DNA from 3 places in the Halomonas sp. PA16-9 genome. Region 3 is predicted to be linked to each of the others. Evidence: predicted binding sites of a transcription regulator. Region 3 holds the regulator's gene; each other region holds the start of a gene.
The links. The regulator LexA, encoded in region 3, represses DNA repair genes until DNA is damaged. The targets are predictions, from matches to a motif close to TACTGTNTANNTANACAGTA.

Region 1 (4,900 bases), 1.3 Mb from region 3:
CTGCCTCACTGCTCAATGCCCAAGGGATAATCTGCTATAGCAACGGTAAACGTGGCTCGAAGCGCCACTGGGTGATCGGACCCACCCCCTCTCCCCACAGTATTTCTGTGAGCAATGGACAAACATCAGGCAGCGAGCATTCGGTGCTAGGCTGTGAGGAAAGGGATTTCTTATGAATGTTATTCAACTTTTTATAAGTCCCTCGAAGACACAGCACGTTGCCCAATGCACTATTGACGTGCCTTACAACGCGAAGTTCTTGATGGAGTATCCACGACAAGACGACGTTCGCTGCCAAGAATTTCGTAAATTGCCAACCTATATGGTGTTTTTATGATTTTTTTGCTCTCAACGTCGTGACGTCGTGCTTAAGGGTCCATCCTTACGGCACTTTGGTCACACCGATGTTTTCTTCATCAACTTTATCAATAGTTTAATTTGTTTAGCATGGCAAAAATATAAACCGATGCTTGATCTACTTAACGACCAGAAGCTCGTTCCACTGTGTGGTGTACCGCGGCGTACGTCGTTCACTGCGCAGCGCCCATGCATTGCCTTTACGGGGTAGACCAAGCTGTACCGTTCCTTTACCTAGTTCACGATTGAGCTTATCCATCGTCGCCATCAGCCGTTCACTGCGTTTAGCCTCTTCGTCGGTTTGCGGGGTTTCAGTGAGGGTAAGCTGTCGGTTGGCCTTAGGTGAAAGGTCGAGCAGCATCAGACCTGCTTTATGGTAGGCGTAGCCCTTGCGCCAGAGACGGCGTAGGCCTTGTACCGCTGAGGCGATGATATCGCGGCTATCATCGGTGGGCCTCTCTAGAGAGACAACCACACGTTGTTGATATTGCGGTAAGTCAGTACGGAATGGGTTGGTTCGCAAAAACACCATCACGGCACTGGTTACACTTTGCTGTTTGCGCAGCTTTTCTGCTGCCCTCGCGGCGTGATGCCTTAAGGCTTCGCGTAAGTCATGGGGGTTGCCGGTAAGCCTGCCGAATGAACGCGACACCATGATTTGTTTTTTAGGTAGACTCATGTCATCAAGCTGGATGGCGGATTGCCCGCGTAGCTCCCATACGATGCGTTCCTGAACCACACTAAAGCGCTGCCTAATACGCTTAGCGTCTGCCTCACGCAGATCCCATGCGGTATCAATACCCATTACGCTTAATCGTTCACCGGTACGGCGTGCCACGCCCCACAGCTCGGTTACCGGCAACTGTTTTAGCAATGCTTTGGTCGCTTCACTATCAGCGGTTAGCTTACATACGCCATGCTGCTTGTAGGCAGGATGTTTTTTAGCCGCTTGATTCGCCACTTTGGCGAGTACGCGGGTAGGTGCAAACCCCACGCACACGGGAATGCCCGTCCACTGTCGAACGGTATCGCGCATGGCTTGGCCCCGCGCCTCCAGCGAATCTGGGTCAAAGCCCTGAAACCCGACAAAGCTTTCATCAATGGAGTACACCTCCACATGGGGCGAAAACTCGCCTAGCACCTCAGTTACCCGCTGGGACATATCGCCGTATAACGCATAGTTACTGGATAGCAGCACAGCCTGGCGACGAATCGCGGGCGGTAACAAGTGCATGGCCGTCCCCATCTCAACACCCAGGGCTTTGAGTTCGTTGCTACGGGCAACGACGCAACCATCGTTATTCGACAGCACCCCTACCGGACGCCCTTCCAGCATTGGATCAAAAACGCGCTCGCAACTGACATAAAAGTTGTTGCAGTCAACGAGTGCAATCACGGCAGTGCCCTCAGCAGATTGTGAATCACGTCGGTCACTACACCCCATACTTGGGATTCGCGTCCATCAAGGGGAATCGGCTTAAAATTGGGGTTGCTTGCTTTGAGGTAGGTACGCTGACCAACGCGCTCCAGACGCTTAACAGTCATTTCCCCATCTACGCAGATCACCACAATCCGACCAGGCAGCGCTTCCAGGCTGCGATCCACCACCAATAAGTCCCCAGGGTGGATGCTGTCTCCGATCATTGAATAACCTTCGGCACGAGCAAAATAGGTCGAGGCTGGGCGTTTAACGACGTAGCGGTGCAGATCTAGCTCGGTATCCAAGTGATCATCGGCGGGCGAAGGAAATCCCGCGCGCACGGCGGTTGAATAGAGCGGCAAGGGTAGTGACGAGGCCATGGTGTCTGCGCGGCCCAGGAGTGAAACGTTCGATGACATAATAGGCTACCTATTTTACTGTATATATGAACAGTATCAGTAAAGGAGTTTCATGAAGCAAGCACTCAAAGGTCAAAGCCAAAAAATTACAGACCTATATCACTCCTATGAATCCTGCACACGGGATCACTTTGACACCTATAGGAGTGTTGTTTATGTCCCCGCCTTGCCTGCGCTGTGCAGCCCCATGCACGCTTAACTTTGAAACCGCCCAACGTATCGGCACCGTTGGCGGCAGCCTTGTCGGCGCTGCCATTGGCGCGTGGCGCGAGTCCTATACCCTAACGTCCCCTTTATCGATGGCCTCAACCCGCTTCCCGTTAGCCAAACTGCCCACTGCCGTGATGGGTGCTGTGTTCGGTAGTCAGGCAGGCTCGCGCGTCGCAACCCAATTTTTCACCCAGAAATTGCCACTCGGTGAAGGAGTTTCCTGGCTATGCATATCGTGTGGTCATGCCTTCCGGCAATTACCCCACTCCTACACTTCACCTCGTTAATTCGTCACCATTAATCGACTTACCCCTAACTTTCCAACCATAAAGCGCTGGCGATTTTCGTCAGCGTTTTTTTATTGCTAGGAGTTTTCATCATGGCTCATCTCGTTGAACAAATGGCTTACGTCGGCGCTACCCCTTGGCACGGCCTGGGACAGCAGCTATCCCGTCAACAACCGTTAGAGGTCTGGCAGCAACAGGCCGGAATGAACTGGCACATTGAAGAAGCCCCGGTGCGCTTTATTGCCGAGGGTGCCAGTCACTTGGGCAGCATTCACTCGTTCCCTGAACAGAAAGTGCTCTACCGCTCGGATACCAAGGCACCGTTATCGGTGGTATCACAGCGTTATAAGGTGGTGCAGCCCGAGGAGATTCTGGAGTTTTACCGCGACCTCACCGAGTACGCTGGATACGAGCTGGAAACCGCTGGGGTACTGAAAGGCGGGCGTAAGTTCTGGGCCTTGGCGCGCAGTGGTTTAAGCACCTCCCTGAAAGGCCAGGATGAGGTCAACGACTACCTACTATTGGCAACCTCCTGTGACGGCACGCTGGCCACCATGGCGACACCCACCACGGTGCGGGTGGTGTGTAACAACACGCTGCAGATTGCGGTGGATGGCACGTCGCAGGCAGTGAAGGTACCCCACCGGTCGGAGTTCGATCCACGTGCGTTAAAAAGCCAACTAGGTATTTCTGTTTCCCAGTGGAATGACTTCATGTACCGCATGAAGGCCCTGGCAGAACGTAAGATCGATCATCGCGAGGCGCAGCAGTATTTCAGTCAGTGCTCTGCGGTATCGATAAGCCAATCGAAGATCCTTCCAAGCTGCCTAACTATCGGGCGCTCAACAAGGTACAGAAGCTTTACCACGGCGAAGGCCGCGGCTCCCACCTCGACACGGCCAAAGACACTGCCTGGGGTCTGCTCAATGCCGTGACCGAGTACGTGGATCACGACAAGCGGGCTCGCAGCAACGATACCCGTCTGGATTCCGCGTGGTTTGGCCAAGGGGCGCAGCTGAAGCAAGAGGCGCTACAAACGGCCCTTGCCCTGGTGAGCTGACATGCTGTTTCTGATCATTCTAATGCTGATTTTCCTGGTTTTTGTCTTACCCCTCATTGGATAGCGCGATAAGCCCAGCCACTAACAGGCTGGGCTTTTTGCTTTTACGTGGAGCACATCATGGCCTCTCTTAGCCCGATTTAGATATCGCCTTAACCCAACTGACCGAACGACTGCTCACCCAGGATCAAACCTATGCCGAAACCTACGTGATGGCAAAAGGACAGCTGTATCGCACCGAGCTGCACCTATGCCCCGTTCCCCCGCACGAACTTCCCGCCGATCTTTAACCCTATTGAAGGAGCCTTGTCATGGCCACCAAACTAATGTGGTAAATCACGAGACGTCTGCATCCTCTTTACAAGCGTTCCTGAGCATCCCGCCACACCTTGCGGAAGTACGGCCATCATCCAGGTGATGACGCGCGGCACTCAACCCGGACGTCGACATCGAAAGATGGACGCTTGCTACAGATGCAGGAACGGGTGATGGATCGCCAGCCATGATGGCCTATAGCGCGGCCATGGCGGCCATGCAGACCGAACTTCCCAGCATTGAAGACGCGGCAAACCAAACGGCTGCTACGCCACCTGGAAGATATCGTCGATACCGTGCGCCCCATCATGCAGAAACACGGCTTTGCGGTGAGCTTTCGTATTCAGACGCAGGAGCGCGGCATTGGGTGACCGGTGTGCTAATGCATAAGGATGGCCACCGTGAAGAACCAGCATGTTGCTACCTGCCGACATAAGCGGCAACAAGAACGCGGTGCAGGCGTTTGGCTCTTCCACCAGCTACGGCAAGCGCTACGTACTCAGCGCCCTACTCAACATCACACGGGGCCAGGATGACAATGGCAAGCCCAGTACCAAAGCGGCATCAAGCTAGTGACGCCCTTTCAGGCGGCAGATCCAGCGACTGATTAGCCATGCCCGCCACGACCCAGGAATGGTTCAGTGGTAAATACGGTTCAGCCGTGCAAGTACCTCAGAGTGACTTCGACAAGCTACGCGCCTCACTCTCTAAGCGGCGGTTAAGTAATCCACGCTCTACCCCTTATGACAGGAGTCTTAATGCAACTGCTTACTATGGACAAGGCACCCCAGAGTGGCTGGCGGCGCGGCTAGGTCGCGTCACCATGTCGGAG
Region 2 (4,900 bases), 1.4 Mb from region 3:
GGCAAAGCGAATGGCGTCGCGCTTGAAGTAGTCGCCAAAGCTGAAGTTACCCAGCATCTCAAAGAAGGTGTGGTGGCGTGCGGTATAGCCGACGTTGTCTAAATCATTATGCTTACCGCCCGCGCGAACGCAGCGCTGCGCAGAGGTGGCGCGCACGTAAGGGCGCGGATCGCGGCCTAGAAACACATCTTTAAACGGCACCATGCCGGCATTGGTAAACAGCAGCGTCGGGTCGTTGCCCGGCACTAATGAGCTGGTGGGTACAATCGTATGCCCCTGCTCTTCGAAGAAGGTGAGAAAGGCCTGTCTAATCTCTGCGCTTTTCATAGGGTATCCGTAACAAGAAAGCGTGATGTCCCAGGGCGCTGTTGCCGCTACCCTCAGGGGTCGCAAAGCAGCCATTATAGCGCAGTTGTCAAACGACTAAAGCCGCACTTAGTGGCAGAAAGGCAAACAGCCACGTAAACAACTGGATGAACAAGCGTATTAGAGCGCTACTAGAAATGTAAGAGGGGGTATTGTATAGGCTGGGGAAAACGTATTACAGACAGGAGAGCGCGTAGCGAATTTGTTCAAAATCGAAGCCGCGACTGGCGAGAAAACGTTCACGCCTAGCGCGCTCTTTGGGGTCTCACCAGGGCTATCAAAACGCCGCGCCAGGGTTTCCCGGGCTAGCTCAAACCAGTCGACCTGCTCGCCCCCCTCCACTTCTTCAAAAGCGGTGGCAAGGGTTTCCTGGTCTATGCCGCGCTGGCGCAACTCGCCTTTAATACGAATCACGCCTTGGCCACGCAGTATGCGCGAGCGCACGAAACTGGCCGCAAAGCGCGCGTCAGACTGCAGCCCTTGTTCAACCAAGGCGTCCAGGCACTCATCAATAGCGGCATCGTCGAAAGACTTTTTCTTCAGACGCTGAGCAAGCTCGGCGCGGGAGTATTCGCGCCGAGCCAGTAAACCAATGGCGATATCACGGGGCGTAGCATCACGCTGGGAGGTGAATGCCATCAGCTTATCTTAGCGAGAGTCGTCTTAAAGCAGATCGTCATCACCCGCATCCAATTCTGCCGCTGCTTCGGCAGGTGCATCTTCCTTCTCCTTTTTAGGATCGGGCTTGGCCAAGAGCTGCTCACGAATCTGCGTTTCGATTTCGAGCATAATTTCCGGGTGCTCTTCCAGATACAGCGCTGAATTGGCTTTACCTTGACCGATTTTCTTACCTTTATAGCTGTACCAGGCACCGGCTTTGTCGACTAGGTTGCACTGCACGCCCAGGTCGATGACCTCACCGGCGTGGTAGATACCCTTGCCGTAAAGAATCTGGAATTCAGCCTGACGGAATGGCGGTGCTACCTTGTTTTTGACTACTTTCACGCGGGTTTCGTTACCGGTGACTTCATCACCCACTTTCACCGAGCCGGTACGACGAATATCCAGACGCACGCTGGCATAGAACTTCAGCGCGTTACCACCAGTGGTGGTTTCGGGGCTACCAAACATGACGCCGATCTTCATGCGGATCTGGTTGATGAAGATCACCAAGCAGTTGGCGTTTTTGATATTACCGGTGATTTTACGCAGTGCCTGAGACATCAAACGCGCCTGTAGGCCAACGTGGGAATCACCCATTTCGCCTTCGATTTCAGCGCGCGGGGTCAACGCAGCGACCGAGTCGATAACAATCACGTCAACACCGCCAGAGCGTACCAGCATGTCGGTAATTTCCAGCGCCTGCTCACCGGTGTCCGGCTGGGAAATCAGTAGATCATCCAGGTTGACGCCTAGCTTTTCTGCGTAGCTGGGGTCAAGCGCATGCTCGGCATCGACGAAGGCACACACTTTGCCTTGCTTTTGCGCTTGCGCAATCACCGAAAGGGTCAGTGTCGTTTTACCCGAGGACTCTGGACCAAAAATTTCAGCCACGCGGCCAAACGGCAGCCCGCCGATGCCGAGGGCGATATCCAGACCCAATGAACCGGTGGAAACCGACGGCATGACGACACGCGGTGCGTCGCCTAGACGCATGACGGTGCCCTTGCCGAACTGACGGTCGATTTGGGTGAGTGCAGCGTTTAGCGCTTTAGTGCGGTTGTCATCCTGAGCCATTCAGAGATTCCTCATAACAAGCTGTATAATTAGCCAGTAGTATGCCAAAGATTGCGCCGTAAACAAATCCTTGATCGCGCTTTCTCTCATCTATTTTATCAACAGCCTTTTTGCATATGCGCCTTTTTCTTACGGCTGGTTCGTCTTGCTCGCCTTCTCGCGCTCATTCAGGCGCGCCACCAGCCCAACCAAGGCCTGACGCACGGCCTGCTCTCGCACCGACTGACGGTCACCTGGAAAGTGAAAGCATTCAGCTTCCTGGGCAGCAGCATCTCCCCAGGCCAACCAAACCGTACCCACCGGCTTTTCAGCGCTCCCCCCCTCTGGGCCTGCAACACCGCTAACGGCAACAGCTAAGCCCGCGCCACTTTCATTACAGGCACCCAGCACCATGGCTTTGACGACCTCCTTGCTGACAGCACCGTGCTCGGCCAGCGTGGTCTCAGGCACCCCCAATAAGCGCGTTTTAGCAGCATTCGCATAGGTCACATAGCCCGTCGTAAAGTAAGCAGAGCTACCCGCCACCTCGGTAATGGCGCTGGCAATGCCGCCCCCCGTACATGACTCAGCGGCGGTCACTTCTACATTCAACTGCTTACACAGCCGCCCCAGCCGCTGAGCTAACAGGGTTAAATCAAGATTTTTCAGGCTAGTTTCGCTGGGCACTATGGTCGCTCCTTCAAGTGAGTCGTCTATTCAGCGTAGAATACTGCGTTTAGCTTTCTCAAAGAAATTGCTCAATCAGGACGCCCATGTCACAGGCCATTCCCCCTAACACGCCCATGATCACGCAATATTTAAAGATCAAGCGCGAGCACCCCGAGGTACTGCTGTTCTACCGCATGGGGGATTTTTATGAACTGTTTTTCGACGACGCCAAGCGCGCCGCCGCACTGCTGGATATTACCCTTACCCAGCGTGGGCAGTCAGGCGGCAAGCCTATCCCGATGGCGGGCGTCCCCTATCACAGCGCTGAGGGCTATCTGGCCCGCCTCGTCGCTGGCGGCGAGTCGGTCGCTATTTGTGAGCAAATTGGCGACCCCGCGACCAGCAAAGGGCCCGTTGAGCGCCAAGTGGTGCGTATCGTCACCCCTGGCACACTCCACGATGAAGCGCTGCTCGATGCCCGCCGCGACAACGTCCTGGTGTCCGTTTCTCCCGGAAAAGAGAGCTGGGGCCTTGCCTGGCTGGAGCTCTCCAGTGGTCGCTTCAACGTACTGGAAGTAGACAGCGAAGCCGAAATGCTCGCCGAGCTGACGCGTCTCTCCCCGGCCGAGCTGCTGGTACCCGAAAGCTTAACGCTACCCGAGGCCTGGTCGCAGAAACGCAGCCTGCGCCGCCAGGGCGAGTGGCTGTTTGATTTGGAAAGCGCTACCCGTAGCCTCTGCGACCAGTTCGAAGTGCAGGATTTACGTGGTTTTGGCTGTGCGCACTTAACCTCTGCGCTAATTGCTGCCGGGGTATTGATCGATTATGCCCGGGACACTCAGCGCTCGCGCCTGCCCCACGTGACCGCCATCAGCGTTGAGAACCGCGACGACGCGGTGGTGATCGACGCTGCCAGCCGCCGTAATCTGGAAATTGATATCAACCTGGGCGGCAGCAGCGACAACACCCTGGCCAGCGTGCTGGATACCTGTACCACCGCCATGGGTTCACGGCTACTCAAACGCTGGCTTAATCGGCCACTGCGTCAACGCGAGATTGTCCAGGCCCGTCATGCGGGTGTGGCGCTGCTAAGCCTGGATGCCGCCTATATGCCGCTGCGCGAGACGTTGAGCGCGGTGGGCGACGTGGAGCGCATTCTGGCCCGGGTGGCGCTGTATAGCGCCCGCCCGCGCGATTTGGCACGGCTGCGGGATGCACTGGTAACGCTTCCGGAACTGGAGCAACAGCTTAGCGAGGTTGAGAGCGGCAGTGCGCTGGATAACCTGCGCCCGCATATTCGCCCCTACCCAGAAATGGCCGATATGCTCAGCCGGGCGCTGGTAGAAAATCCGCCGGTGGTGATCCGCGATGGCGGGGTGATTGCCGATGGCTTTGATTCAGAGCTCGATGAGCACCGTGGCATGGCCGAAAACGCGGGCGACTATCTTATTCAGCTCGAGCTTCGCGAGCGCGAGCGCACGGGGCTAGCCAATCTCAAAGTGGGCTACAACCGGGTGCACGGCTACTTTATTGAGCTACCGCGTTCACAAGCCCAGCAGGCGCCCGCCGACTATATTCGCCGCCAGACACTTAAAAATGCCGAGCGGTTCATTATCCCCGAGCTCAAAGAGTTTGAAGATAAGGCACTCTCCGCTAAATCTCGCGCGTTGACGCGTGAAAAATGGCTCTACGATCGCCTGCTTGGCGATCTCAACGCAAGCCTTCACGCGCTGCAGAGCACCTCGCAAGCCTTGGCGGAACTGGACGTACTGTGCGCCTTTGCCGAGCGCGCCGAGGCGCTGAACTGGGTGCGTCCAACACTCAGCGAAACCACCGGGATTCAAATTGACGCGGGACGACATCCGGTGGTCGAGCAGGTGAGCGAGACACCCTTTGTGCCCAACGACGTGACGCTCAATCCTGACCAGCACATGCTGATTATTACCGGCCCTAACATGGGCGGTAAATCGACCTATATGCGTCAGACGGCGCTCATCGCCCTTCTCGCTCACTGCGGCAGTTTTGTGCCCGCCGATGCCGCCGAGATCGGCCCGCTGGATCGAATATTCACCCGCATTGGCTCATCGGATGACTTGGCCGGCGGGCGCTCTACCTTTATGGTCGAGATGACTGAAACCGCCAAATTCTC
Region 3 (4,900 bases):
AGCGCCTTGAAGAGGGCTGCACTGATCGGCGTGCCGATAATCGGTTCAGGGTCGAGTTTCCAGTCGCCGGTATGTAAAACGCGATAGCCACCGGCCATCATTATTAGCGCACAGCTTTCGGGAATGGAGTGGGTTAAAAGTAAATAGCGCAGCGTGAATGGCCCGCTCTCTAGGGCCTCGCCAGGTTCAATGACATGGATAGCCGCACCGCTAAGCTGATGCTCGGCAAATTTTAGCCGCAACAGGCCTGCCGCCAGCGGGTGGCGTAAATGGGGCAGTTCCACATCGGCCATAGCCAGGCTGCGGCACCAATGTGGTCTTCGTGACCATGGGTGATAAATAGCGCTTTGGGCACGATCCCTAGTGCTTTCGGCGTATCAAGATTGGGTACCTGCAGCGGCGAGTTGGGAAGATCCTGGCGGATCATCATGCCGCAGTCCACGGCTATCCAGTGATCGTCATAGCCGTATAGCGTTAGATTCATTCCAATCTCACCGCATCCCCCAGCGGCAAAATGCGCAGCGGTGGACGACGACGGGGGCGAATTTGAACGCGTGGTGAATGCATCTGTTATGAAAAACCTAAAAAGTAGTGTCTTAACTATACGGGAAGGCAGGGGCAGCTAACAATCATCCACGGCCTTCCGATACACTATGCGACCTAAGCCGCTGGTTTGTCATAATTAACTTAGCAATAGGTCAAGAGTAGCTCACATGTCTCATTATTATCGTTTAGTAGTTTCCTGTCCTGACCGGGTGGGTATTGTTGCACGGGTATCGAGCTTTATTGCCCAGCAGGGCGGCTCCATTACCGAAGCTAGCCAGCACTCCGATTTAGAAACCGGCTGCTTTTTATGCGCTACGAAATTCTGGCGGATTCGGTAGGTATGTCGGCGGAAGCGCTGAGCGCGGCATTTGAACCGATAGCCAGCGAATTCAATATGCAGTGGTCGCTGGTGGATACCCAGCAGCGTAGGCGCGTCGTGCTGATGGTGTCGCGGGAGTCACATTGCTTGGTAGATCTACTTTACCGCTGGCAGGCGGGGGAACTGGATTGCGACATTGTCGGGGTTATCTCCAACCATGATGATATGCGTTCGCTGACGGAGTGGTACGGTATTCCTTATCACCATGTACCGGTCGACCCCGACGATAAGCAAGCATCGTTTGCCAAGGTTCAGGCCGAAATCGACAGTGCCCGCGCCGACTGCGTGGTGCTGGCGCGCTATATGCAAATACTGCCCCCTGAGCTGTGCGCGCGCTATGCGGGGCGAGTGATCAATATTCACCACAGCTTTTTGCCCTCTTTTGCCGGGGCTAAGCCCTACCACCAGGCCTACCAGCGGGGGGTTAAGCTGATTGGCGCTACCTGCCACTATGTGACCGAGGAACTCGACGCAGGCCCCATCATCGAACAGGATATCCATCGCGTTAGCCACTGTCATACGCCTACTGATCTAGTCCGCTTTGGTCGTGATGTGGAGAAAGCCGTGCTCGCTCGCGGTTTGCGTTGGCACTTAGAGGATCGTGTGTTGGTGCATGGCAACAAGACAGTGGTATTTAGCTAAGTACTCTATAATGCCCGCCCATCAACCTGAGAGGCCGCCATGTCATTTGCGCAAAGTGTATTAGCGCCCTGGGCGCTGCTGCTCACCTGGCTACTCTCGTTAGCAGTGATCGCATGGGCGCTTTGGGGCGGCCCTGGCAGGTGTTGATAGCGGATTCAGCGCTTCAGCACCGCTGGCTGGGTGCTACGCTGGCGGTGATGCTGATGTGGCAGCTTCGTGCCCAGGCTGTTGATTGGCTAACGCTACACCTTGTTTTTACAGTATTGATGACACTCGTTTTTAAAGCGCCATTAGCGCTGATTAGCAACGTGCTGATCAACATTGCCATGGTGGTGATTGGCCGCAATGAGTGGATGTTGCTGGGGGCAAATGTGCTGGTTACCGGGATCGTCCCGGCGGCCGTTATTGGCACGGTATGGCGGCTGGTAGATCGCCGCCTGCCGGATAACTTGATGGTATTTCTGTTTGCCTGCGGCTTTTTTGGCGCGGCGCTGGCAACGCTGGGAGGAGGCTTGGCGGCGGTAGTGCTGATTATCGTCGCGGGTACAGACCCTGAGGCGATCTATCTCGCCCAGGAGTATGCGCGTTTTTTACCACTGCTAATGCCTTCAGAGGCATTTATTACTGGCATGCTGCTGAGCATCCTGCTGGTCTATCACCCAAACTGGGTGGCCACCTTCAATGACCACCGCTATATCGACCTGCAGTAGCGGATTTATTAGCCGAGTGCCTGGCCGTTGCCACCACGAATTACGCCGACTCCAACGCCTTCAATATCGAGCGCTTGAGAGCGCAGGTCGATTTCAATGGGCGCAAAATCAGGGTTCTCTGCAAACAGCGTCACTTGATGCCCCTGGCGTTTGAAGCGTTTAACCGTTACTTCATCGTCCAGGCGGGCAACCACGATCTGGCCATCGCGAACCCGGTCAGTGCGATGAACCGCCAGTAAATCACCTTCCAAAATGCCAATATCCTTCATGGAAAGGCCGCGTACGCGCAGCAGATAGTCAGCTTTGGGAGTGAAGTACTCGGCCGGTAGCGGGCAGTAGCGATCAATATGTTCGGCGGCCAAAATGGGGCTGCCGGCAGCTACTTCCCCGATCACAGGCAGGCCAGTGGGTGGGGCTTCCACGTTGGTTGTGGGTAAGGCGGGGACTGCGCTATCCAGGACTTCTTGAGGTTCCTGGTTGGGCAGGCGGATGCCGCGAGAGGTGTTGCGGATAATGCGAATAACGCCTTTGCGTTCCAGCGCGCGCAGGTGCTCTTCAGCCGCATTGGGTGAGCGGAAGCCAAGTGCTTTGGCAATCTCGGCGCGGGTAGGAGGGTAGCCAAATTCGCCCATGGTCTTAACGATAAAATCAAACACGTGCTGTTGGCGAGCGGTTAGCGGACGCGACATACCAGACTCCATAAATAGTGAATAGACAGTAACAAGTTAAATGTCGACTTAATCAATAAGTGTTTAAGTATACAGTATGTTCCTCTGTCCAGTATATGGCTTGTCAGTGCCTATTGCCGATGTCTATGCAATTTTTCTAATCGTTTGAAACTAAGTTTCTGCTTATTTAATACGTCACATTTTGTCAATAAATCAAGCGTTGAGCCCGCCTACGTTATGGCATAGTATTTTGCTATGTTTTAAACACCTGTTTCCCTGGAGAGCGACATGGCTCAATCTGATACGGTGACCCGTATACTCGACACCGCCGAGGTGCTGTTTGCAGAGCGGGGTTTTGCTGAAACTTCGCTGCGCAACATCACTAGCAAAGCGCGGGTTAACTTAGCCGCTGTTAATTACCATTTTGGTTCCAAAAAAGCCTTGATTCAGGCCGTTTTTGCCCGCTACCTGGATCCGTTTAGTCAGCGCTTTCATACTGCGCTAGATGAGCTCGAGGGCCAACACGCCGGGCGCGTTATCCCGCTGGAAACACTGCTCGAGACCATGGCAACTACCGTTCTCGCGGTGCCCGCCGAGCGCAATAGTTTGAAAGTGTTTATGCGCCTGCTGGGTCTTGCCTACAGTCAAGCACAGGGACATCTAAGACGTTATATCCAGGAAGAGTATGGCGATGTGTTTACACGCTTCACCGAGCTTGTGCGCAAAGCAACGCCGGATCTGCCTGACGCCGAGCGTTTTTGGCGGCTACACTTTGTGCTCGGCACGGTAATCTTTACCCTGTCTGGCCTTGATGCGCTACGCGATATCGCGGAGAAGGATTACCACGAGCAGGTCTCTGTGCGTGATTTGGTCAGGCGATTGCTCCCGGTAGTGGTGGCTGCTATGAATGCGCCGTTACCCATAGCCCTTGACGGTGCCAAGCCAGAAGAAGGAAAACATGCGAACTCCTACGCTAGCTGAGCTACCTCCAACGGAACATATCTGGCTGGAGATTGATACTACCGAACAGTTGCTGCGCTGTTGGCGAGGGCCAAAAGTGCTCCATGAGTGTTCTATTTCATCCGGTGCTGCCGGAAGCGGGGAGCGCAATGGCAGTGGTAAAACCCCCCGCGGGTGGCACTATGTGCGCGCGGCCATTGGCGGAGATATGCCCGAAAATGCGGTGTTTCGAGGTCGCCGCTGGACGGGCGAGACATTTTCGCCCGAACTCGCCGAAGAGCATCCAGAGCGTGACTGGATTCTGACCCGCATACTGTGGCTGTGTGGCTTGGAAAAGGGCGTGAACCGCGGTGGTCAGGTGGACTCGCAACGGCGCTATATTTACCTGCACGGGACGCCGCCTGACGAGCCCATGGGCGTTGCTGCGTCCCACGGCTGTATTCGTTTACGCAATCCTGATCTGCTCTATATCTTTTCGTTAGCGTTGCCGGGTACCCCTGTTTGGTTGCACGGTGGCCGCCAGTCCTTTGATTGATCAGATTTTGACACCGCTAGACGATCGTCTAGAATCATCGCCCCTTTTCATGGACCTATCACGATGACTCAACCGTTAGGCCCGGTCATGCTTGACCTTGAAGGCACCAAATTGACGGCTGCAGAAAAGCGCTTGCTGCTAGAACCGACGGTCGGAGGCGTTATTCTGTTTGCCCGCAATGTCGAAAATGGCTATCAGGTTCGCCAGCTCTGCAGCGATATTCGCCGCGTGCGTGCTGATTTACTGCTCGCCGTGGATCAAGAGGGCGGTCGCGTTCAACGCATAAAAGAGGGGTTAACACGCCTGCCTGCCATGGCGCGTATCGGTGAGAGCTACCGCACCACCCCGGAAGAGGGGCTGGCGTTAGCCAAAGATGCCGGCTGGTTGTTAGGGATGGAGATGGCTGCCTGCGGTCTGGATCTGAGCTTCGCCCCGGTATTAGATGTTGAGAGCGGTCTGT

Region 1: a site for LexA is predicted at 2,213-2,232, ahead of FDY98_RS07250 (LexA family protein). Genes of this name have one in related genera too.
Region 2: a site for LexA is predicted at 2,123-2,142, ahead of recA (recombinase RecA). Genes of this name have one in related genera too.

The regions. Positions count from the first base shown of each region.
Region 1 is NZ_CP040451.1:1,553,361-1,558,260, reverse strand. Features, by position in the region: gene FDY98_RS07260 (hypothetical protein) at 1-176, shown strand, start outside; gene FDY98_RS07255 (Y-family DNA polymerase) at 476-1,753, opposite strand; gene FDY98_RS07250 (LexA family protein) at 1,750-2,196, opposite strand; gene FDY98_RS07245 (hypothetical protein) at 2,352-2,693, shown strand; gene FDY98_RS07240 (DUF932 domain-containing protein) at 2,786-3,628, shown strand; gene FDY98_RS27325 (DUF932 domain-containing protein) at 3,517-3,753, shown strand; gene FDY98_RS27320 (hypothetical protein) at 4,308-4,439, shown strand; gene FDY98_RS27315 (ERF family protein) at 4,483-4,641, shown strand; gene FDY98_RS27310 (hypothetical protein) at 4,682-4,900, shown strand, end outside.
Region 2 is NZ_CP040451.1:760,185-765,084, reverse strand. Features, by position in the region: partial or broken gene alaS (alanine--tRNA ligase) at 1-327, opposite strand, end outside; partial or broken gene FDY98_RS03555 (regulatory protein RecX) at 542-1,005, opposite strand; gene recA (recombinase RecA) at 1,030-2,103, opposite strand; gene FDY98_RS03545 (CinA family protein) at 2,233-2,772, opposite strand; partial or broken gene mutS (DNA mismatch repair protein MutS) at 2,856-4,900, shown strand, end outside.
Region 3 is NZ_CP040451.1:2,882,051-2,886,950, reverse strand. Features, by position in the region: partial or broken gene FDY98_RS13345 (ribonuclease J) at 1-484, opposite strand, end outside; partial or broken gene purU (formyltetrahydrofolate deformylase) at 714-1,567, shown strand; gene FDY98_RS13335 (energy-coupling factor ABC transporter permease) at 1,681-2,277, shown strand; gene lexA (transcriptional repressor LexA) at 2,286-2,966, opposite strand; gene FDY98_RS13325 (TetR/AcrR family transcriptional regulator) at 3,234-3,926, shown strand; gene FDY98_RS13320 (L,D-transpeptidase) at 3,904-4,440, shown strand; gene nagZ (beta-N-acetylhexosaminidase) at 4,504-4,900, shown strand, end outside.